DNA from 2 places in the Ferdinandcohnia salidurans genome. Region 2 is predicted to be linked to the other one. Evidence: a T-box and tRNA genes for the amino acid it is inferred to sense, from the RefSeq annotation. Region 2 holds a T-box; the other holds one or more tRNA genes.

Region 1 (11,539 bases), on a different contig from region 2:
ATCCCGTCATCCTCCACCATATATTTTAGGTTAAATTTGCCGGTGTAGCTCAGTTGGTAGAGCAACTGACTTGTAATCAGTAGGTCGTGGGTTCGACTCCTATCGCCGGCACCACTTACGAGCCATTAGCTCAGTTGGTAGAGCATCTGACTTTTAATCAGAGGGTCGAAGGTTCGAATCCTTCATGGCTCACCATTTAAATTAAATATGCGGGTGTGGCGGAATTGGCAGACGCGCTAGACTTAGGATCTAGTGTCTTTGACGTGGGGGTTCGAGTCCCTTCACCCGCATTATGCGGAAGTAGTTCAGTGGTAGAACACCACCTTGCCAAGGTGGGGGTCGCGGGTTCGAATCCCGTCTTCCGCTCCAGAGGTAATTTAAGAAGTGCCGGGGTGGCGGAACTGGCAGACGCACAGGACTTAAAATCCTGCGGTAGGTGACTACCGTACCGGTTCGATTCCGGTCCTCGGCACCATCTAAAAAAATATAAAATGCGCCCGTAGCTCAATTGGATAGAGCGTCTGACTACGGATCAGAAGGTTATGGGTTCGACTCCTATCGGGCGCGCCATTTTACGGGAAGTAGCTCAGCTTGGTAGAGCACTTGGTTTGGGACCAAGGGGTCGCAGGTTCGAATCCTGTCTTCCCGACCATTTAAAAAATTGGGGCCTTAGCTCAGCTGGGAGAGCGCCTGCCTTGCACGCAGGAGGTCAGCGGTTCGATCCCGCTAGGCTCCACCAATAGAATTTTAAATAGTTGCTTTTAATTATGGCGGTGTAGCTCAGCTGGCTAGAGCGTACGGTTCATACCCGTGAGGTCGGGGGTTCGATCCCCTCCGCCGCTACCATTTGAAAATTCTAGGACCTTTAGCTCAGCTGGTTAGAGCAGACGGCTCATAACCGTCCGGTCGTAGGTTCGAGTCCTACAAGGTCCACCATTTACAACTTCTTATATGTGGAGGAATACCCAAGTCCGGCTGAAGGGATCGGTCTTGAAAACCGACAGGGGTGTTAAAGCCCGCGGGGGTTCGAATCCCTCTTCCTCCGCCATATTATTTAAAATGGTATGGCTTGAATTAAATATTTTATTATCGCGGGGTGGAGCAACGAGCGTTGCATCATCGAAATACTGCGAGTTGTCCCGACGGACTTAGCTTCTAGAGTAAGCTTGCAGAGGAAGGGACAGTCATCTGCTATAATTAACGCATGACAAAAAACTATATATTTTCTATTATCGCGGGGTGGAGCAGTCTGGTAGCTCGTCGGGCTCATAACCCGAAGGTCGTAGGTTCAAATCCTGCCCCCGCAACCAAAAAAAATATGTTGACAAACAAAAGAAGTTATTGTAAAATAATTTTTGTTGTTAAAAAAAGGTCCCGTGGTGTAGCGGTTAACATGCCTGCCTGTCACGCAGGAGATCGCCGGTTCGATCCCGGTCGGGACCGCCATATATTGTGGCTCAGTAGCTCAGTCGGTAGAGCAAAGGACTGAAAATCCTTGTGTCGGCGGTTCGATTCCGTCCTGAGCCACCTTATTTATTTTATAAACTTTAATGGCGGTTGTGGCGAAGTGGTTAACGCATCGGATTGTGGTTCCGACATTCGTGGGTTCGATTCCCATCAGCCGCCCCATATAAAAATTATAAATTTATAAAAATAAAATTCATTACGCGGGTGTAGTTTAATGGTAAAACCTCAGCCTTCCAAGCTGATGTCGTGAGTTCGATTCTCATCACCCGCTCCAATTTATACAATGGGCCTATAGCTCAGCTGGTTAGAGCGCACGCCTGATAAGCGTGAGGTCGATGGTTCGAGTCCATTTAGGCCCACCATATAATTATTCCGCAGTAGCTCAGTGGTAGAGCTATCGGCTGTTAACCGATCGGTCGTAGGTTCGAGTCCTACCTGCGGAGCCATTTTTGGGGAAGTACTCAAGTGGCTGAAGAGGCGCCCCTGCTAAGGGTGTAGGTCGCGTAAGCGGCGCGAGGGTTCAAATCCCTCCTTCTCCGCCATGTCGAATCATATAAATACTTATTTTCTGGCCCGTTGGTCAAGCGGTTAAGACACCGCCCTTTCACGGCGGTAACACGGGTTCGAATCCCGTACGGGTCATCAAACGTTATGAGAATTTCTCATGGCGTTTTTTTATTTTTAGTAGATTTCTAGCTTCTTACTTCTTTATGGTTTGCAAAAAGAAAAACACCTGTTGCCAGGTGCTAATCTTGAGAAATTATATCATCTTCTATTTTCTTTGCGGGGTTGTCTAAATCTACATCTGAAAAGAGTCCGGGTGATATTCCGCGGAACATGTCAAATGCTAGAATTTTATCATCTGGGGCATCAAATAGTGGAGCATCGGGTTTTCTATTAACGTCGTCATCTTTACGTTTCATCTTCCACACCTCCATTTATTATCCTCCCAGTTATGCCTATAATTATTCTATCTGTTATCACCGTTTAATAAATTTCCGATTCCTCCTAGTATACTTCCTTCACCTGTGTTTCCCCCATTTCTAGGTGCACTCGCGAAAATACGGTCTGCCATACGGCTAAATGGCAATGACTGTACCCAAACCGTTCCAGGGCCACATACAGTTGCGTAGAATAACCCTTCCCCACCAAAGAAAGCTGTTTTTATTTTTCCTACATATTCTATATTGTAATCTACTTCCTTCGTCATCCCAACTAAGCAGCCTGTGTCGATTCGAAGGGTTTCACCTGGTTGGAGTTCTTTTTTATGTATGGTTCCACCTGCGTGTAGAAAGGCTAATCCATCTCCTTCTAATTTTTGCATGATGAAGCCTTCTCCACCGAAGAAACCAGTACCTAATTTGCGTTGAAAGTCTATTCCGACTGATACTCCTTTTGCTGCACATAGAAACGAATCTTTTTGGCAAATCACCTTTCCACCAAGCATACTTAAATCAACTGGAATGATTTTACCAGGGTACGGTGCCGCAAAGGAAACATGTTTTTTCCCCATATGGTTATTTGTAAATACTGTCATAAAAAGACTTTCACCAGTCAGGACTCTTTTACCTGCACCAAAAAGTTTACCTAAAAGACCGCCACCTCCAGATTCTGAGCCATCACCGAATATGGTTTCCATTGAGATTCCATCTTCCATCATCATCATTGCTCCTGCTTCCGCAATAACACTTTCACTCGGATCTAACTCGATTTCTACAAATTGCATGTCATCTCCATATAGTTTGTATTCAATCTCATGAGCGTTCATTGTATTCTTCCTTTCACTTAAAAAAATGATATATAGAAATAATTCGTCATTTGGTTAGTATCTTCCTTTAAACTTTACACTACGTATGAAAATAATGTCAGTCTATTGGAGATTACAATGACAAAATCAAAATGGGATATTATAATATATTTAGAATTTTCTTGAAATGATAAGTCTAAGGGGGATTTTATGAGTTCAGAAGTCGCTATAAATAGACGTATTTGGCCTAGAAAGAAAAGATGGAGGGTTATTTTAGTATCAGGAATCATAATCGTCCTCCTTCTTGTGGCAAGTATTTTGGCAGGCTATTTATTTTTGAGAAAAAGTTTACCAGAAATTGAAGGAAAAATTAGTGTTGCTGGTATTACTGATGAGGTTGAAGTGATTCGTGATCAAAATGGGGTTCCTCATATCTGTGCAAAAAACACTCATGATCTGTATTTTGCACAAGGATATGTAACAGCTCAGGATCGGTTATTTCAAATGGATCTAAGCCGTAGACAGGCCTCAGGAGAGATCAGTGAGGTTATTGGTAGCTCCCTTATTGAGCAGGATAAATACTTTAGAGCTCTTGGGTTACGTAGAGCAGCTAAAATCTCGTACGAAGGATACTCAACAGAAGCGAAGGGTGTCTTACAATCTTATGCGGATGGTGTAAATGCTTTTATTAGGGAAGCAAAGGAGAAGAATACATTACCCGTAGAGTTTACTCTAGCTGGATATAAACCAACTGAGTGGAGCCCTATAGACTCGCTCACGATCGGGAAGTATATGGCTTATGATTTAGGAGGCCATTATAAAGGTCAAGCCTTTCGATATTACATGGCACAACATGTATCAGATGAAAAACTACTAGAATTATTCCCTACATATCCTGAAGACGGGGCAACCGTTCTTCAAGCGATGAAAGAAAGTCCTGTTGATATTTCCAAAAGTATTGCACAAGCACCTTTTCCAAATGAGTTTAACGGTAGTAATAACTGGGTTGTTAGTGGGGAGAAATCTGATTCAGGTATGCCGATTCTTGCGGATGATCCTCATTTAGCATTGGCGACTCCGTCGATTTGGTATGAAACGCATTTACAAAATGACGAGGTAAACGTAAGTGGTGTCATTTTTGCAGGTGTTCCAGGAATTATATTAGGACGTAATGAACATATTGCCTGGGGGGTTACCAATGTAGGTCCTGATGTTCAGGATTTATATATTGAAAAAAGAAATCCAGAAAATCCAAATCAGTTCGAGTATATGGGGGAGTGGGAGGATGCGACAATCATTGAAGAACCAATAAAGGTAAAGGATGGAGAAACAATTCCTTATCAGGTTCAGGTAACAAGGCATGGTCCGATTATTTCAGAATTCACCCATGACCATAGGGAGAAGACAGCTTTAGCGTTAAGATGGACAGCTCTCGACCCTTCGACCGAGCTTGAAGCGGTGTTGATGTTTAACAAGGCGAAAAATTGGGATGAATTTAAAGAAGCTCTTACATCTTTCCATACCCCGGCTCAGAACTTTGTTTTTGCAGCTACGGATGGAACCATTGCTTATCGAGCAAATGGGTTAATTCCTATTCGAAAAAAGGGAGACAGCTCGGTACCTGTACCAGGTTGGACGAATGAATATGAGTGGGAGGGCTTTATTCCATGGGATGAACTCCCAACAATTGTGAACCCAAAGGAAGGTTTTATTTCTACGGCAAATAATAAAATTGTAACAGATGATTATCCATACCATATTACGAATACTTGGGCACAGCCATATCGTCAGCAGCGTATACGGGATGTTTTAACGAGTAAGAATAAATTTTCGGTTGATGATATGTTTCAACTGCAGTTTGACCAACATAATTTGCAGGCGGAGGAATTTGTACCGATTCTTCTTGATGTATTAACAAGCAAAAAAGACAAGCTAAGAGAAATCGATATAGAAGTCTTAAAGCAGTTTGAAGGATGGGACTTTGTGGACCGAATAGAAGATGGGGAGCCTCTAGTCTTTCATAAATGGATGGAGGAATTTGCGAATGTATTGTTTGAGGAATCCATTCCAAATGAAATCGATAACTTGTTTGAGGGTAAATCACAAATTGTAGACCAAATGATTAGAAATGCTACAAAAGGGGATGAAGGTGTATGGTTACGTGAAGCTGGTGGCTTGGAGCAAGTAACTCTAGAGTCATTCAAGCGAGCTGTTGATTTTGCTGTTAAACAACAAGGGAAGAATTCAGGTAAATGGCAATGGGGAGAATTTCATAGGGTTCCTTTTAATCATCCATTGTCTGCAATTTCACCGTTAAACTATCTTTTTAATCAAAATGAATTTGTTCCTATGGGTGGTAGTGGAATATCGGTAGCTGCTGCAAGTTTTAATAAAAAATCAGGCGCGATCACACACGGAGCTGCATGGCGTTCAGTAATTGATCTATCAAACATGAATCAAAGCTATAATGTGGTAGGCCCAGGGCAATCTGGTCATGTATTAAGTCCATTCTATCATGATCAAATTTCTGATTGGACAACAGGGAAATATCACATTACTCATACTGAAAAAGAGAGTTATATGAAAAATAGTTATACACTTCTTTTACAACCAATAAAGTAACAAGAAAGCAGTGGAAGAGATTCCACTGCTTTGAATTTAATCCTGTGCTTCATCTTGTGTGTAAGGTTCTTTTTCATATGGAGGAAGATCGCCGAACATGGTCATGATTCCTTCTTCATCTAACACTTCCTCATATCGTTCATGCTGGTTGTTTGGATAGATGATTATTTCTTTCCCTTCGATGTCTGTTGCGACGAAGTTTTCGTAATCCTCTACATAGCCTACATTTTCATCTGATTCGAGGAATACTTCATTATAACTATCAACTGGGTCAGCAAGGTCTGAAGGAGTATCAGATGTTCCATACTTTGCAACATCTTGCCATGAATCTTCTGCATCAAAGGATACATTATCTTCCTCATCAACAAACTTTCCAAATGGTGGCATTAAAACCCCTTCCTCAATAGGTCGATTATGAGATACGACTTGGGTCGGGGTATGCTCAACACAATATGTTGTGGTAGGAATTGCTTCCAACCGGTCTACAGGTATTTCCTTACCGCATTTTTCACATTTCCCATATCTTCCTTCAGCAATTGCTTGTAAGGCGTAGTCAATGTCTTTTAATTCTTTTTCAATATGCTCATTAAGTGCAATGTCCTTTTCGCGTTCATAAAGCGCAGTTCCCTCATCCCCTGGATGGTTATCATAAGAAGAGAGTTCCCCCATCGACCCGTGGAAATGACCGCGTTCTAAATCAAAATGATCGCTATCCGTTAATTGTTCTTCAACCTCTTTTTTTGCGTTTATCAACTGTGAACGGAAGGTTGATAATTGCTCATTTGATAACATGAAAAGCACTCCTTCCATAATGATTTCGTAACGAATCTTGTTATGTATTATTTACATAAACACGAAAATCATAAATGTAAAAAAGTGCTTGTATAGGATGTTCAAAAGTCCGGTGAAAATGACACATTGAATTTCTGTGATTTTTGCTCCTGGAAAACATCATGAACAATAGGTTATGCGCTTGCGTCTGCTAGTATATTCAAGAAGTCAATTCCTCAGTGCAAGGCTGCAAGGGAGTTAACTCAAGCAGTTGCCTCGCTCCGGTACTCAAAGCTTCGCCGCCTTGAACTTTCGACGCACAGGACGTGCTAGTGTCGACAATGCCACAGGACGTGGCGCTTTTGTCGACGCGGTCCTTTTCATCCTCCTTTTTGAACACGTATTTTGTGAAAGAAGACAAAAGAAAAAACACGATCGTAAAAATCGTGTTTTTAAAAGAAGTAACCGATAAAGATTCCAATAGATAATAGGAAACCAAAAAATGTATTTGTTTGGGCAGTTGCTTTCATTGCTGGCATCATTTGGATTGGTTCTGATTTACCAATAAAACCAATTATTGCTTGAACGGCTTTTGGAACACTTACCAATACAAGTAGGCTCCACCAAGACGCTATTCCCATAAATGACAAAGCAATAATCCAGACATATGAAATAATAAACAATACCGCTAAAAACTTAATCGCATTTTTTCTTCCTAATAAAATCGGTAAAGTGCGACGTCCGTTCTTTTTGTCGCCATCCAAATCACGAATATTGTTTGACATATTAATGGCACCAACAAGGATCATTATTGGAATTGAAATTAAAATACTTGTTGAAGTAACAGTACCCGTTTGGATGAAAAACGATATTAAAATAATGATCATACCCATAAAGAAACCAGCTGCAAGCTCTCCAAAAGGTGTTGATGAAATTGGGAATGGGCCACCTGTATATAAATAACCAACAGACATACATATAGTCCCCACTAACGCTAACCACCAGCTACTATTCATACTAATATAAACACCTAAAAGTGTGGCAATTCCCATAAAGGCAAATGCCAAGTTTAAAATCACTTTTGGCTTTACTCCATCTCTAACAATTGTTCCACCAATACCGACTGATTCAGCGGTATCAAGACCGCGTTTATAATCAAAATACTCATTAATCATATTAGTTGCTGCTTGAATGAGAAGACAAGCAAGTAACATTGTTAAGAATAATGCCATGTTTATAGATGTATCTGGAAGTGCAAGTACTGTTCCTAGTATAACTGGAACAAAAGATGCAGTGAGTGTATGTGGACGCATAAGTCTCCACCATACTTGTAACCCATTTGAAGGCTTTTTAGATAGCTTCTGATTTGACTGAAGTTCCGTATGCATTAGACTTCTCCTCTCACGTCATATCATGTATATCCAAAGTTCAGTTTAGTGAATTGGACAGGTACTGTCAATGGTTTAATGTAACAAAAAAGACATAAACATTCTTCCTACGATTTAATCCCCAGACTAACATAACTCTCAAAACGTAATAATAAGGAAGTAAGTGGTCATAGTGCGAGTAGATATGGTAGAATCAAGTTTGTTGACAACTATTCATTATCAGGTATATCGTAGCATTTGATTCATTAATCAAAAATTATCGGATTATAATACTAAGGGTAAATATATGTTAATGATATACTATAATCATATACTATTTCTAAAGTAAAATTTATTATGGGATACACTTCGGGGGGATATAAGTTGGTCATGATACAACAAAAAGGATTGAAGGATTACATAGAGAAAGGAATGCTCCGTTCAAAGGAGCTTTCAAAGCCGATACTTGTAAGTCAGGTTAGAGAGATTGAGAACATAGACCCCCTATTGTTCTTTTCTGCTGGGAAAAAAGAAACGTTTAAAACGCGATGTTTCTGGTCCAATCCAACAAATGATACGATAATTGTTGGTCTTGGAGAAGCTTATACAATTAGCGATAACGAGTCTACAGAACGTTTTGTTGCAATAGAAGAAAAGTGGAAAAAACTCGTTCACAATTCGATTATAGTGGATGACTTTGCACCATATTCTACAGGTCCAATCTTAATGGGAGGTTTTTCATTCGATCCGTTAAAAAAGAGAACAGAGCTGTGGGATCATTTTGATGATGCGAAATTTGTCTTGCCTACGATTATGCTTTCTGTCTATAAAGGAAGCACTTATTTAACGACAAATATAATTTGTGAGCCTACAAGAACAACTTTTGCTGATTCTGATATAGAACAATTAGAAGGACTGTTTGAGAGAAATCAAAAAGATCCAATAAGCACTTCCTTTACAAAAGAAGAAGTCCAACCAAAGGAATGGATGGAATCTGTTCGAAATGCAACAAAAAAGGTACAGGCCGGTGAGGTTGAAAAGGTCGTATTAGCAAGAGAAATTAAACTGCATTTCGATAAGCCAATTGAAACGGACGCCATTTTAGCACGTCTAAAAGAAGAGCAACCAATGAGTTACTTATTTGCAATTGAATACGGAGATTCATGTTTTATAGGGGCTTCACCTGAGCGTCTTATTAAGAAAAAAGGTGGAGAATTTTTAACGACTTGCTTAGCAGGTTCGATACGACGTGGCAAAACACCTTCTGAAGACGAACAATTAGCTAATGAATTACTTAGTGACCGGAAAAATCTATACGAACATGATGTTGTTGTACAAATGATAAAAAATGCGATGAAAGAATCTTGTGTACGCATCTCTTCACCAACACAACCTGATATCTTAAAAATGCGAGATATCCAACATTTATACACACCTGTAAGAGGGGTAGCAAAAGAAAATGTGTCATTGCTTACTGTTGTAGATCGATTACATCCAACTCCAGCCCTTGGAGGACAACCTAAACAAAAAGCATATGAAATTATTCGTGAGCTTGAGGTTCTTGACCGCGGCTGGTACGGAAGCCCAGTTGGTTGGTTGGATACCAAAGATAATGGAGAATTTGCCGTTGCCATTCGTTCTGGGTTAATAAATAGCAATAATGCATCCTTATTTGCTGGATGTGGTATTGTAGGAGATTCAGAACCAGAAAGTGAATATACAGAAACAATGATTAAGTTTAGACCGATGCTATCCGCATTAGGAGGCTTAGACAATGAATAATGAAGCATTAACTCGGTATGTAGCATCATTTGTTGATGAATTAGTCCAAGTGGGTGTCACAGAGGCCATTGTGAGCCCTGGCTCCCGCTCTACCCCGATGGCAATACTAATGGCTGAACATCCTGATATGAATGTTACAATCAATATTGATGAACGATCATCCGCTTTTTACGCGCTTGGGGTAGCTAAAGCAAGCAAAAAGCCTGTAGCGATCCTTTGTACGTCTGGGACTGCAGCAGCGAATTATTTTCCGGCTATTGTGGAGGCCTATTATTCAAGGGTACCGCTAATTGTGTTGACAGCGGACCGACCACATGAATTGCGCGATGTTGGTGCACCGCAAGCCATAGACCAGAACCAGTTATATGGGAATCATGCGAAATGGTTTGTAGAAATGGCACTACCTCAAGATTCCGAGCAAATGTTGGCCTATGTTAGAACAATGGCAGGAAGAGCAGCGGGTACAGCACAATCAGCTCCCGCAGGACCGGTCCATCTGAACTTTCCTTTTCGTGAGCCACTTGTTCCAAATCTTGGTCTTGATCAACTATGGGGTACAAGCAAAATGGCTAAGAAAAATGTTAATGTCGTGGTTGGAAAACCGACAATGGACGAGGAACAAGCTCAACTGATAAGTGATGTAGTCAGTGAAAAAGTGAAGGGAATTATTGTATGTGGTTCACACGATCATTCTGAGTTTGGACATGCTGTAGCTAATCTAGCAGAAACTCTTCAATTTCCAATACTTGCTGACCCACTATCCCAACTGAGAAGTGGTACACATCCTAAATCATACATACTAGATGGTTATGATGCTTTTTTACGAAACGAAGAGTTCCGAGAAGCTTTTTCACCAGACATTATCATTCGTTTTGGAGCAATGCCTGTCTCTAAGTCACTTCTGCAATTTATTCAAAAACAAAAAAACACACCACAAATCGTTGTAGATGGGGACGGTGGATGGAGAGATCCTACTTTATCCGCAACTGATATGGTGTACTGTGATGAAATAGAATTCTGTCAGGCGATTACGAAACGAATACAGAAACGTAGTGATAATGGGTGGATTAGCTCTTGGATTAACATAAATGAGATCGTGAAAGAAAATATCAACGCGGTACACCAAGAGGAAACCTTATTTGAGGGGAAGGTATTTACTGAACTTCAAGAAATCCTGCCAAATGGATCTACTTTATTTGTCGGAAACAGTATGCCGATTCGAGACCTTGACACATTCTTTACAAATAATGAAAAGTCAATTCATGCGCTAGGAAACCGAGGAGCAAATGGAATTGATGGACTTGTTTCAACGGCAATGGGCATTAGTTCGCAAAATGAGCATACGGTTCTAGTGATTGGTGATCTTTCTTTCTACCATGATTTAAATGGATTATTAGCGGCAAAGCATCATCATTTAAATAGTACGATCGTGTTAATTAATAATGACGGTGGCGGTATATTTTCTTTCTTACCACAATCACAGGAAGAAAAGCACTTTGAAACCCTGTTTGGTACGCCAATCGGGCTTGATTATGAACATGCCGTAAAAATGTATGGCGGGAAGTTTACTAGTGTTGAGAATTGGGCGGAATTCCGAAAAGCCATATCTGCTTCATTAAATGGTAAAGGCCTTCATGTTGTTGAAGTAAAAACGGACCGTCAAGAAAATGTCATGATTCATCGAAAAATGTGGAATAATGTTTCCCAGGAAATAAAAAACCTGCTTAAAAAGGAACAATAACTATGTTTATTTCATCAAGCGGGGTTACTTATCATGTCCAAG
Region 2 (11,539 bases):
TCATTATCCCAAAATTGATCCATCATCTTCTCTCCCTATTAGAGATTACATTTCTATGCTAATTATTTTAATTCTACTACTGTGACGCCTGTTCCACCTTCTCCAGCTTCCCCAAATCTTGTAGATTTTACGGAGCGGTGATTTTTCAGGTATTCTTGAACACCTTGGCGCAAAGCACCTGTCCCTTTTCCATGGATAATAGATACACGTGGATAACCTGCAAGTAAAGCATCATCGATGTATTTTTCCACTCGTAACAAAGCGTTCTCGTATCGTTCACCTCGTAAGTCTAATTCTAGACTTACGTGATAATCTCTACCCCTTACTGTTGCTAGTGGCTTAGTCTCAACTGGTTTCGGACTGCTAACAAACTCGAGGTCTTTTTCCTTCACCTTCATTTTTAAAATCCCAATTTGAACCTGCCATTCGCTATTTCCTGCCTTATCGATTAAATGGCCCTTTTGGTTTAAGCTAATTACCTTTACTTCATCACCAGGTACGAGCCTTCTTTTAGCTTTGGTTGCAACAGATTGTTTATTCGTCTTGTTCGAAGTTTGCGGTACCGCATTTTCCAAACGCTTTTTCGCATCAATCAATTGATGTTCCTTAACAAGCGATTGTTGCTCAAGCTTCATTTTACGTAAATCTCGAATGACTTCTTCAGCTTCGCTAGTTGCATGTTTGATTGTTTCAGCTGCTATTTGTTCTGCCTTTTCATATAATCTGTCACGTTGTTCATTAAAATCAATGATTTGCTCTTGAAGCTGCTTATGAAGTATCTCTGCCTGCTTTCGGATATCTTCTGCTTCCTCGAGCTCTTGCTCTGCATCCTTTTTACTTTTTTCCAAGGAGGCGATCATATTTTCGACCGTATTCGTTTCAGAACTAATATGATTTTTGGCAGTGTGAATAATGCTATCTGATAACCCTAGTCGTTTTGAAATTTCAAATGCATTACTCCGACCAGGAACTCCGATTAAAAGCTTATATGTTGGACTTAAGGTTTCAATATCAAATTCAACACTTGCATTAATTACTCCTTCTCGGTTGTACCCATACGCTTTTAGCTCTGGGTAATGGGTTGTAGCGATAACTCTTGCACCCCGACTATATACTTCATCAAGGATTGAGATCGCAAGGGCAGCCCCTTCTTGAGGGTCAGTTCCCGCTCCTAGTTCATCAAAAAGAACTAAGCTGTTTGCGTCAACTTGTTTTAATATATCTACAATGTTAACCATGTGAGAAGAAAACGTACTTAAACTTTGTTCAATCGATTGCTCATCACCAATATCAGCATATACCGATTCAAATACAGCTATCTCTGACTCTTCCTGTGCCGGTATTTGAAGGCCTGATTGAGCCATAATCGTTAATAACCCGATCGTTTTTAAAGTGACTGTTTTTCCCCCTGTATTTGGACCCGTAATTACAATAGAAGTGTAGTCTTTTCCAAGCTCAATATCATTTGGCACTACTTCTTGTGGGTCAATGAGAGGATGACGACCTTTTTTAATGAACACATAGCCATTCCCATTGATTCTCGGCTTTGAACCCTTCACTTTTTTGCTGTAGCTCGCTTTTGTGAACATAAAATCAAGTTCCCCAAGCGTGTCCACATTTTGATAGAGTGACTCATTTTCCTCTGCTACTGCATTAGAGAGTTCTAGTAAAATCCGGTCAATTTCTAGTTTCTCCCTAACCCTAGCTTCCTGCAATACATTGTTAAGGTCGACCACTGATTGTGGTTCAATAAACAATGTTGCACCCGAAGAGGATTGGTCATGAACGATTCCACCGTAAGTCCCACGATATTCCTGTTTAACGGGAATTACATAGCGATCATTACGAATCGTAATGATTGCATCTGAAAGTGTTTTTTGAGCCGAAGATGATCGAATAATATGCTCTAACTTCTCCCTGATTCTTGCTTCACTGCTACGAAGTTGGGTACGAATTCCACGCAATTTGTCACTCGCTCCATCCATAACCACTCCATTATCATCGATACAGTTTTTTATTTTTTGCTCTAGTTCAAATAAGGGGGTAATCCGTTCAACTAATTCACCGAGTATCGGGACTTCAATCTCGTCCTCAATCATACCTTCAACAAACTTCTTCATTTGCCTACCAGCATAGATAGTACCTGCAATATCTAAGAGCTCCATTGTATTTAAGCCACCGCCAATACTTGCGCGCTTAACTGCAGCTCGGATATCCGTTAATCCCCCAAGAGGAACATTTCCTTTTAACCGTAATACCTTCGATGCTTCGTCCGTTTGCTCTTGTAGAAAAACAACCTCCTCTACTTTCGTCGAAGGAATCATTTGTTCAATTTTTTCCCTTCCTAATGAAGATGAGACGTGCTGTTTTAGCTGTTCCTTTACTTTCTCAAATTCTAAAACCTTTAAAACTCGTGGCTGCATGCTGTTACTCCCTTCTTGCTACCCACAACTTTAATATGGACGTATCTCCTGAGTAGGAGGCGTATAAATAGAATTATAAATTTCTTTTTAGATAAGCCAATAGTTCATCCTTATCCCAGGTGTTAATAACACTTTCTTTTTTAATCCAACCTTTAGTTGCCGCAGAAATGCCATAACCCATATCCTCTAGCATGTCTATATTATGTGCATCCGTGTTAATCACTAGTTTTACACCTGCATCTTGTGCCTTTCTAATATAATCTGAAGAAAGGTCCAATCTATTCAAATTCGCATTTAATTCCAAGGCTGTATTCGTTTCTTTGGCTAGCTCAATTAGCATATCCACGTCCACGTCATATCCTTTTCTGCGCCCAAGTATTCTTCCAGTAGGGTGTGCGATAATATCAACATGAAGATTTTCTAATGCTGTTTTTAAGCGTTGCATGATTTTCTCCCTTGGTTGTGTAAAGCTTGAATGAATGGATGCAATCACAACATCTACATCTCGAATAATTTCATCATCATAATCTAGTCTTCCATCAGGGAGGATGTCCATTTCAACACCCGTAAAAATCGTAAAATCATCATATTTTTCATTTAATCTTTTAATTTCTTTGTGTTGTTCTAGTAAACGATCGGGGGTAAGCCCGTTTGCAACACGAAGATATTGTGAATGGTCTGTAATAGCCATGTAGCGGTAACCTTTTTCCCTACAGGCTTCAACCATTTCTTCAATGGTATATGCACCGTCACTCCATGATGTATGCATATGGAGGTCTCCTTTAATATCTTCAAGTCGTATGTGTTCAACTTTCTGTTGAAAGGCTTCTACCTCTGAGCCATCTTCTCTTAGCTCTGGCGGGATAAAGGTGAGTCCGAAATATTGATAAAATTCTTCTTCCGTTTCAAAGGTTTTTAATTCACCTGTTTCACTATTTTCAACACCATATTCACTTATTTTTTCACCACGGTCCTTTGCTAACTGTCTCATCCTCACATTATGGTCTTTACTGCCTGTAAAATGATGAAGAGTAGTTGCAAATTCATGTGGTTTCACAAGACGGAAATCAACCGAAATATCATAGCTATACGAAATTTGAACGGAAACCTTTGTATCCCCGCTAGCGATAACACCATTTATGCCATTAAGACTTAATAGCTGTTCCCGTACTTTTTCAGGTTCATTTGTTGCAATAATGAAATCAAGGTCCTTTATCGTTTCTCTCATTCTGCGTAGACTGCCTGCACGAGAGAATGTTTTGATTCCTTCCATCTTGCTTAATTGTTCCTCGATTTCTTCAGCGAGCGCTAGCATGAGAGCAATTGGCAAGCGATCTGGTCGTTTGCCATATTCCTCGATGGAAGCGAGTATTTTTTCTTCTGTTTTCTTACCAAAACCTGCGAGGTTTTGAATTTTTTCGTTTAGGCATGCTTGTTTTAACATTTCCATATCTTCAATGCCCAGTTCTTGATAAAGCTTAGCTATTTTTTTACCGCCAAGGCCTGGCAGGTTTAACAAAGGGATGAGTCCTTCCGGCACTTTTTCTTTTAATTCATTTAGTACGTTTGAACTGCCCGTTTCTATGTACTCTGTAATCACAGCTGCGGTTCCTTTTCCTATACCTGGTAGTGCTGTGAAGTCTTCAATTGTGGATAAACTTCGATCATCATTTTCCAGTGCAGCTGCTGCCTTACGAAAAGCTGATATTTTAAATGGATTGTCCCCTTTAAGTTCCATATAAATTGCAATTGTCTCTAGTAGACGGATTACATCTTTTTTATTAATTGTCACTGTTAGCACCTACCTATCATTCCATACGATTAACTATCCAAAATGATACAGATTTTTTGCGAAAAAGTCACTTAATGTATCAGCTTTTTCATTTTTGACAAAAAAAACTCCTCTAACTTAATAGAGGAGTCAGTTACTAAATACTTGTCAAATCCACATGTCCTTAATTTTCCCAGTGAAGAATGGTGTATGTTGTACAATCATTTTCGCCATAAATGAATCATTGAGATTAGACTGAACCATTTCAACTGGTAGTAAAGCTCCGATATAAAGCACAATAAAAACAATTAGGTATACTTCAACAAATCCTAGTAGGCCTCCAGCCCACCCATTAATTTGTTTTAAAATTGGTAGATTTGCAAGGAAATCTAACATCGATCCTATGATCTGCCATAGGAACTTTGTAGCAAAGAAGATAATGGCAAAAGCTATAGCACGGTAATAAGACGTTTCTAAATTTGTACTTTCAAATAAAAACTTCATTGTTTCGGCGTCACCGAATGTTGGATATGGAATCCATAATACTAATTTTGGCATAAGTTCATCATAATAGAGATACGCGACGATAAATGCAACAATAAAACCAGTAAGATGAACGATTTGAAGGATAAAACCTCTTCTTAAACCAACTAAGAATCCCATTAAGAGGATGATAATCAAAACTAAATCGAACATATCACTTCAATCCTTTTCATTTTTTGCTTGTTCTAAAAGTTTTTCAAGGTTTTCATAGTCTTCTTTTAGCTTTAGATGATCATGAACAATATTAACTGCTGTTAATACTGCCAGTTTATTAATATCTAGTGTCGGGTTTTTTCCGCTAATTTCTCTCATTTTATCATCGACAATTGAGGCCACAAGGCGAATATGACTTGTGCTCTCAGACCCGATAATTGAGTATTGCTGTCCATATATATCTACAGTGGTTCTTGTTTTTTGTGGCTGTGACAAGTATTTGGCCTCCATTCTAGTCAATCCTACAAATAATAATACCATGAACGTGATATTTATGGAAAGAAATCTCAACAAACGTTATGATAGATTATGTAGAATTTTATCCATAAATAGTAGGAGATGTTATTTTTGTCTAATACTGTATTAAAATGCACCCTCGAAACAATAGAAAAAATGAAGACGCATTATAAAAGTCAATTGCAAGATAAGGTCCCACAGGGTGGATTATTTGTCGCCAAACTCCCTAGCTGTACAATTACTGCTTATAAATCTGGGAAAGTATTGTTTCAAGGTAATAGCGCTGGAAGCGAAGCTGCAAAATGGGGTAGCTCTGTTACGTCCACTAAGACGACTACATCTAAGAAACCAGTTGCAAAAAACAGTGGATTGCCTGCCAATATTAGAACATTATCAATGGTTGGTTCAGATGAAGTTGGGACGGGTGACTACTTTGGACCAATGACGGTCGTTGCTGCATATGTTTCCAATGATAAGTTCGAGCTATTGAAGGAACTTGGGGTTAAAGATTCAAAGGATTTAAACGACAAACAAATATGTGAGATTGCCGAATCCATTATTCATGTCATCCCATATAGTCTGTTAATTTTACATAATGAAAAATACAATGAACTCCAAGCAAAAGGGATGACTCAAGGAAAGATGAAGGCATTATTACATAACCAAGCAATCGGTCATGTCTTGAAAAAAATTGCACCCTCCACACCGGATGGTATTTTAATCGATCAGTTCGCTGTTCCTGACGTGTATTTCAGACATCTTTCTGGTCAAAAGGAAATAATTAAGGATAAGGTTTATTTCAGTACAAAAGCTGAGGGCGTCCACCTATCAGTCGCTGCCGCTTCAATTATCGCTCGTTATGCATTCGTAAAAGAATTTGACAAATTAAGTGAGAAATGCGGTTTGGAGTTAAAAAAAGGGGCCAGTGCTCAGGTTGATGTGGTTGCAGCTAAGCTAATAAAAAAGCAAGGTATAGGTGCACTGCGCACGTATACCAAACTACACTTTGCAAACACAGGAAAAGCAAAGAAAATAGCTGGGATATAAGAGAGCTAGACAATTTAAAAATGGAGTGGGATACAATACCCACTCCATTTTTTTATGAACGCAATGTTGCATCAAATTTCTCTGCAACTGCCTTTAGTACTTTTTCATGTGCTTTTGTTACTTCTTCCTCTGTTAAAGTACGTTCTGGATCGAAGTATTTAATCGAGTATGCAACTGATTTTTTACCAGGCTCCATACGCTCTCCTTCATATAGGTCAAAGATCGTTACATCGCGGAGTAACTTTCCACCCGCTTCAATAATGACCTGCTTCATATCACCTGCAGCCACTGAGGTGTCTACAACAAGTGCGATGTCACGAGTCATTGAAGGGAATCTTGGAATTGGCTGATACAGTATTTCTTCCACATCTGCTTCTAAGACATCCTTTAATGATAATTCAACCACATAAGTCGGTGTTAAATCTAAGTCTTTTTGGACGTTCGGATGAATTTGACCAATAAATCCAATTTCTTTGTTATCTAACAACACAGAAGCAGTCCGACCAGGATGCATATCTTCAACTCTTGCTTGAAGGAATGAAGTTCTATTTCCAAGACCTAGCTTTTCAAATAGACCTTCTACAATACCTTTAACCACATAGAAGTCAACTACTTTTTTCTCACCCTGCCATGTTGGTGATAACCATGAACCTGTAAGAGCAATCGCAAGATGTTCTTTTTCATCAGGTAGTTCTTGATTTGGTCTAGTAATGAAGACTGCACCAGTTTCATACGTAGCTACACTGTCAATTTGGCGAGCTAGGTTATGTGAAACAACCTCTAATAAATGCGGAAGAAGACTTAATCTTAACAGACTTCTTTCTTCACTCATTGGCATCGCCAAACGAATTGGTTCACTTTGTTCAAGTGCGTATTTAGTCACTTTTTCAGCACTTGTAAGTGAATATGTGGTGCTTTGATATAAGCCTACACCTTCTAAATATCTTCTAACTAAACGACGTTTTGCTTGGTAATCCGTTAATCTACCAGGATTTGATTCGCCAATTGGAAGTGTTGTTGGAAGTTCATCATAACCGTATAACCGCGCAACTTCTTCGATTAAATCTTCTTCAATTGTAATGTCAGGTCTGCGAGTTGGTACAGTGACATGGAACGTATTATTATCCACAGTAAATGAGAATTGTAGGTTTGTAAAAATCTCTTCTACTTTTTCTTTTGTTATTTCAGTTCCTAATACTTTATTAATTCTCTCAAGTGAAACAGATACATTTACAGGTTGAATATCGAGAGTGTCAACTGCTACAACACCATCAAGAATCACACCGCCAGCAAGCTCAGCCATTAGCTCAGCAGCACGGTCGGCTGCTGCACGAGTACGATTTGGGTCAATTCCTTTTTCATAGCGAGCACTTGCCTCACTGCGTAATCCGTGATCCTTAGAAGACTTACGGATTGTACTTCCTGTAAAATAAGCAGACTCAATTAATACCGTTGTTGTGTCATTTTTAACTTCAGAATTCGCGCCACCCATTACACCAGCAAGGGCAACTGGCACCGTACCATTTGTAATGACAAGGTGTTCGTTAGTTAATGTACGCTCTACATCGTCTAATGTTGAAATCTTTTCACCGTTATTCGCACGTCTTACAAGAATTTCCTTAGAACCAAGACGGTCATAATCAAACGCGTGTAAAGGTTGACCATATTCTAATAAAATATAATTTGTAATATCAACTACATTATTGTGCGGTCGAATTCCTTCTGCCATCAGGCGTGTTTGAAGCCACAATGGTGATGGACCGATTTTAACGTTCTTTACAACTCGCGCCACATATAATGGATTATCTTCCTTTGCTTCAACTGAAATTGAAATATAGTCTTCCGCTTTTTCCTCTGAAGTTGTTACTTTTGGTTGTGGAAGTTTAACTTCTTTTCCAAGAATAGCTGCAACTTCATAAGCAACCCCCATCATGCTCATAGCATCAGCACGATTAGGTGTTAGTCCTAATTCAAGAACTTTGTCATCAAGATTTAGTTGGGCAATCGCGTCCGCTCCTGGCTCAACATCATGTGGGAAGACAAAGATGCCTTCTGAATATTCCTTTGAAACGAGCTTTGATTCAATTCCAAGCTCTTGTAGAGAACAAATCATGCCATTTGATTCTTCACCACGAAGCTTTGCCTTTTTGATTTTGAAATTACCTGGAAGTACAGCTCCTACCTTTGCCACGACCACCTTTTGTCCTTTGGCAACGTTAGGTGCACCACAAATAATTTGAACAGGTTCACCTTCACCTAAATCGACTTGACATTTATTTAATTTATCAGCATTTGGATGCTGCTCACATTCTAAAACATGACCGACAACAATCCCACTAATGCCTTCCCCTAAATGATCGACACCTTCAACTTCAATTCCGCTTCGAGTGATTTTCTCTGCTAATTCTTCAGCAGTTACACCTGATAAGTCAACGTATTCTTGTAACCATTTATATGAAACAAACATGTTTTTCTCCCTCCTTAAGCCCGATTAAATTGTTTGATGAAACGATTATCATTTGTATATAAATGACGAATATCATCAATTCCATACTTTAACATTGCAATACGCTCTGGGCCCATTCCGAACGCAAAGCCTGTATATTTCTTTGAATCAAATCCAGACATTTCAAGTACATTTGGATGAACCATACCTGCACCTAAAATTTCAATCCAGCCTGTTTTCTTACAAACATTACAGCCATCTCCACCACATTTAAAGCATGAGATGTCCATCTCTACTGAAGGCTCAGTGAATGGGAAGAAGCTTGGACGCAGACGGATTTCACGATCTTCTCCAAACATTTTCTTTGCAAACGTATTTAAAGTACCTTTAAGGTCACTCATACGAATGTTTTCATCAACAACCAATCCTTCAATTTGTGTGAATTGATGGGAATGTGTCGCATCATCATTGTCACGACGATATACTTTACCAGGACAGATGATTTTTACAGGTCCTTTTCCTTCATGCTTTTCCATTGTTCTTGCTTGAACAGGAGATGTTTGAGTACGAAGAAGAATATCCTCAGTGATATAAAATGAATCCTGCATGTCCCTTGCTGGGTGGTCCTTTGGTAAATTTAAAGCCTCAAAATTGTAATAATCTTTCTCGACTTCTGGCCCTTCCGCAATGGAATAACCCATACCGAGGAAAAGATCTTCAATTTCTTCAATTACCTTTGTAAGTGGATGAGGTCCTCCTACCTTAATTGGTCTTCCTGGTAGTGTGACATCGATTGTTTCAGAAGCGAGTCTTTTTTCAACTTCTTCTTTTTCGAGCAATTCCTGTTTTGCAGTTAATTTTTCAGTGATTTGCTCTCTTACTTCATTCACAAGCGCACCCATTTTTGGACGCTCTTCAGCAGAAAGCTTGCCCATCCCTCTTAGTACTTCAGTGATAGGTCCTTTTTTTCCTAAATACGCAACACGAATATCGTTTAATTCTTTAAGATTCGTTGAAGCTTCTACTTTTTCCAGAGCTTCTTCTTTCAGCTCAAGTAATCTTTCTTGCATTAAAAATTCCTCCTTTTTCTTAGAAAAGCGCAAGGCGCCCCAATTCCAGCTAAAAGCATGCACGTCCTGTGCATAACGCTGGAATCCTAGCCGTCCTGGCATGGGCGACAAGCACAAGACGAGCACTGACAGAAGGCGCTTTTTGCCTTCCGAAGTGATTGGCTTGTGACCTCGAGCCGATGGCGCCTGGAGCTAGACATTAAGACAAAATAAAAAACCTCAATCCCAAAAAAGGGACGAGGTTTAGATTCGCGGTACCACCCTTGTTAACAATTATCAAACAATAATTGTTCACTTAGTTTCGATAACGGCAAATGCCGGTACACCTTTACGTTTTGAATGACAAAACGGTCCAAGTGCCAACTCAAGAGGTGAATTCACTTTCTTCTTCTATAAAAATGCTTTCAGTCACGGCATTTTCTCCCTGAATAGTGAGTGGAAAGATACTAGTCTCTATCACTGTTTTTAGCTATATGTAAAGCATATAGATTATATTATACGTATCTTAGAGTTGCAAATCAAACCCATTTTAATTCTTTTTTCGTATAAATGGGAGATATAGAATAATAAACATGAACAATGCGACTATTTCCAAGGATAAAATATACCAAGGGTACGGACCCAGAATATCGATTAGGCTTGGGTTTATTGGTTTTCGTGCGAGAAACATATAGTTTCCACCTGTTGCTTTGTTTATGAAAAAGACAACTATTGCAATAACATTTAAAGCAGCAAAGGCCTTCCAAATAGATTTAATTGTAGGTCTACAATTCTCAAACCATATCATATACAAACTTGCTAGTATGATCGCGATATGTGCTAGAAAAAAATGAAAATAGCGATAATGTGGAAAATCATAGGCAAGTTCTGGTGTAAGCATTGCTTGCATAGCACCGCCAATACCTAAGAAATACGTAATCTCAAATAAAAAAAGCTTTCGAGTTAACAACATGATGATACTTAATAACAATGAAATTGAGCATAGCTGAAATGGCAATGAATCTACCGGATCCCATACTCCCGTTTTCAAATACCAAATGTAAAGCGATAGTTCGCTAGCTAATAAAAAGAAAGCAAGGGAATAACGGATTGCTGATTTTCTCTTTGTGAGTTTTGTTCGAAACATAAATAATAATATCCCTGATGCAAACAATAAGCCTAACATCACAACATGTGAAAGAGATAACCACTGAAATGGGTCTCCAATAACGGACCTTCCGAAAAAGTCGTTTATTTATACTCCCCCCTCTTTACCGTAAATGATAAAGCAATATCCCCGCTGCTACTGCAACGTTTAATGATTCACTCCTACCGAAGATTGGGATATAAAGATTTTGATCAGTTTTCTCTAATAGGTCAGGTTCTACTCCATTCCCTTCATTGCCAACAATCAGTGCAAATGGATTTCCAACAGACGCTTGTTTATAATCAACTGCATTTTTTAAAGATGTTCCATATACTTTAATCCCATTTTGTTTAAGCTTTAAAATAGTGTTGTGAAGATTTTCTTTAATAATAGGTATATGAAATATGGAGCCTTGCGTAGAACGAATGACCTTTGAGTTATAGACATCAACGCTTCCTTCACCAATAATGACAGCATCAATTCCTGCTGCATCTGCAGTTCGAATCATCGTCCCTAGGTTACCAGGATCCTGTACAGCATCTATTAACAAGAGTCTAGAGAACTTTCCACCTTCATTTACCGAGTATTGCTCACAAACGGCAGCAACTCCTTGAGAAGTATCTGTATCACTTATTTCCTGCATGATTTTTTCCGTTACAATCG

Evidence for each region. A T-box is a leader RNA that pairs with one kind of tRNA and senses whether it is charged. The one in region 2 lies ahead of pheS (phenylalanine--tRNA ligase subunit alpha), so its partner is inferred to be a tRNA-Phe.
Region 1: it encodes a tRNA-Phe, which carries the amino acid that the T-box ahead of pheS (phenylalanine--tRNA ligase subunit alpha) is inferred to sense. The anticodon was not compared.

What each region holds. Positions count from the first base shown of each region.
Region 1 is NZ_JBHUEK010000005.1:411-11,949, forward strand. It holds tRNA gene ACFSFW_RS02330 (tRNA-Val) at 1-19, shown strand, start outside; tRNA gene ACFSFW_RS02335 (tRNA-Thr) at 39-114, shown strand; tRNA gene ACFSFW_RS02340 (tRNA-Lys) at 120-195, shown strand; tRNA gene ACFSFW_RS02345 (tRNA-Leu) at 210-290, shown strand; tRNA gene ACFSFW_RS02350 (tRNA-Gly) at 295-369, shown strand; tRNA gene ACFSFW_RS02355 (tRNA-Leu) at 387-475, shown strand; tRNA gene ACFSFW_RS02360 (tRNA-Arg) at 494-570, shown strand; tRNA gene ACFSFW_RS02365 (tRNA-Pro) at 576-652, shown strand; tRNA gene ACFSFW_RS02370 (tRNA-Ala) at 664-739, shown strand; tRNA gene ACFSFW_RS02375 (tRNA-Met) at 770-846, shown strand; tRNA gene ACFSFW_RS02380 (tRNA-Ile) at 860-936, shown strand; tRNA gene ACFSFW_RS02385 (tRNA-Ser) at 956-1,048, shown strand; tRNA gene ACFSFW_RS02390 (tRNA-Met) at 1,234-1,310, shown strand; tRNA gene ACFSFW_RS02395 (tRNA-Asp) at 1,371-1,446, shown strand; tRNA gene ACFSFW_RS02400 (tRNA-Phe) at 1,455-1,527, shown strand; tRNA gene ACFSFW_RS02405 (tRNA-His) at 1,554-1,629, shown strand; tRNA gene ACFSFW_RS02410 (tRNA-Gly) at 1,668-1,741, shown strand; tRNA gene ACFSFW_RS02415 (tRNA-Ile) at 1,753-1,829, shown strand; tRNA gene ACFSFW_RS02420 (tRNA-Asn) at 1,839-1,913, shown strand; tRNA gene ACFSFW_RS02425 (tRNA-Ser) at 1,919-2,009, shown strand; tRNA gene ACFSFW_RS02430 (tRNA-Glu) at 2,038-2,109, shown strand; gene ACFSFW_RS02435 (hypothetical protein) at 2,214-2,405, opposite strand; gene ACFSFW_RS02440 (TIGR00266 family protein) at 2,438-3,235, opposite strand; gene ACFSFW_RS02445 (penicillin acylase family protein) at 3,425-5,836, shown strand; gene ACFSFW_RS02450 (TraR/DksA C4-type zinc finger protein) at 5,873-6,628, opposite strand; gene ACFSFW_RS02455 (1,4-dihydroxy-2-naphthoate polyprenyltransferase) at 7,060-7,995, opposite strand; gene ACFSFW_RS02460 (isochorismate synthase) at 8,365-9,756, shown strand; gene menD (2-succinyl-5-enolpyruvyl-6-hydroxy-3-cyclohexene-1-carboxylic-acid synthase) at 9,749-11,497, shown strand; gene menH (2-succinyl-6-hydroxy-2,4-cyclohexadiene-1-carboxylate synthase) at 11,500-11,539, shown strand, end outside.
Region 2 is NZ_JBHUEK010000031.1:639-12,177, reverse strand. It holds gene ACFSFW_RS20620 (DUF350 domain-containing protein) at 1-23, opposite strand, end outside; gene ACFSFW_RS20615 (endonuclease MutS2) at 63-2,423, opposite strand; gene polX (DNA polymerase/3'-5' exonuclease PolX) at 2,497-4,215, opposite strand; gene ACFSFW_RS20605 (CvpA family protein) at 4,363-4,890, opposite strand; gene zapA (cell division protein ZapA) at 4,897-5,166, opposite strand; gene rnhC (ribonuclease HIII) at 5,299-6,234, shown strand; gene pheT (phenylalanine--tRNA ligase subunit beta) at 6,287-8,701, opposite strand; gene pheS (phenylalanine--tRNA ligase subunit alpha) at 8,716-9,750, opposite strand; T-box leader at 9,980-10,219, opposite strand; gene ACFSFW_RS20580 (YwaF family protein) at 10,280-10,957, opposite strand; gene ACFSFW_RS20575 (TrmH family RNA methyltransferase) at 11,001-11,539, opposite strand, start outside.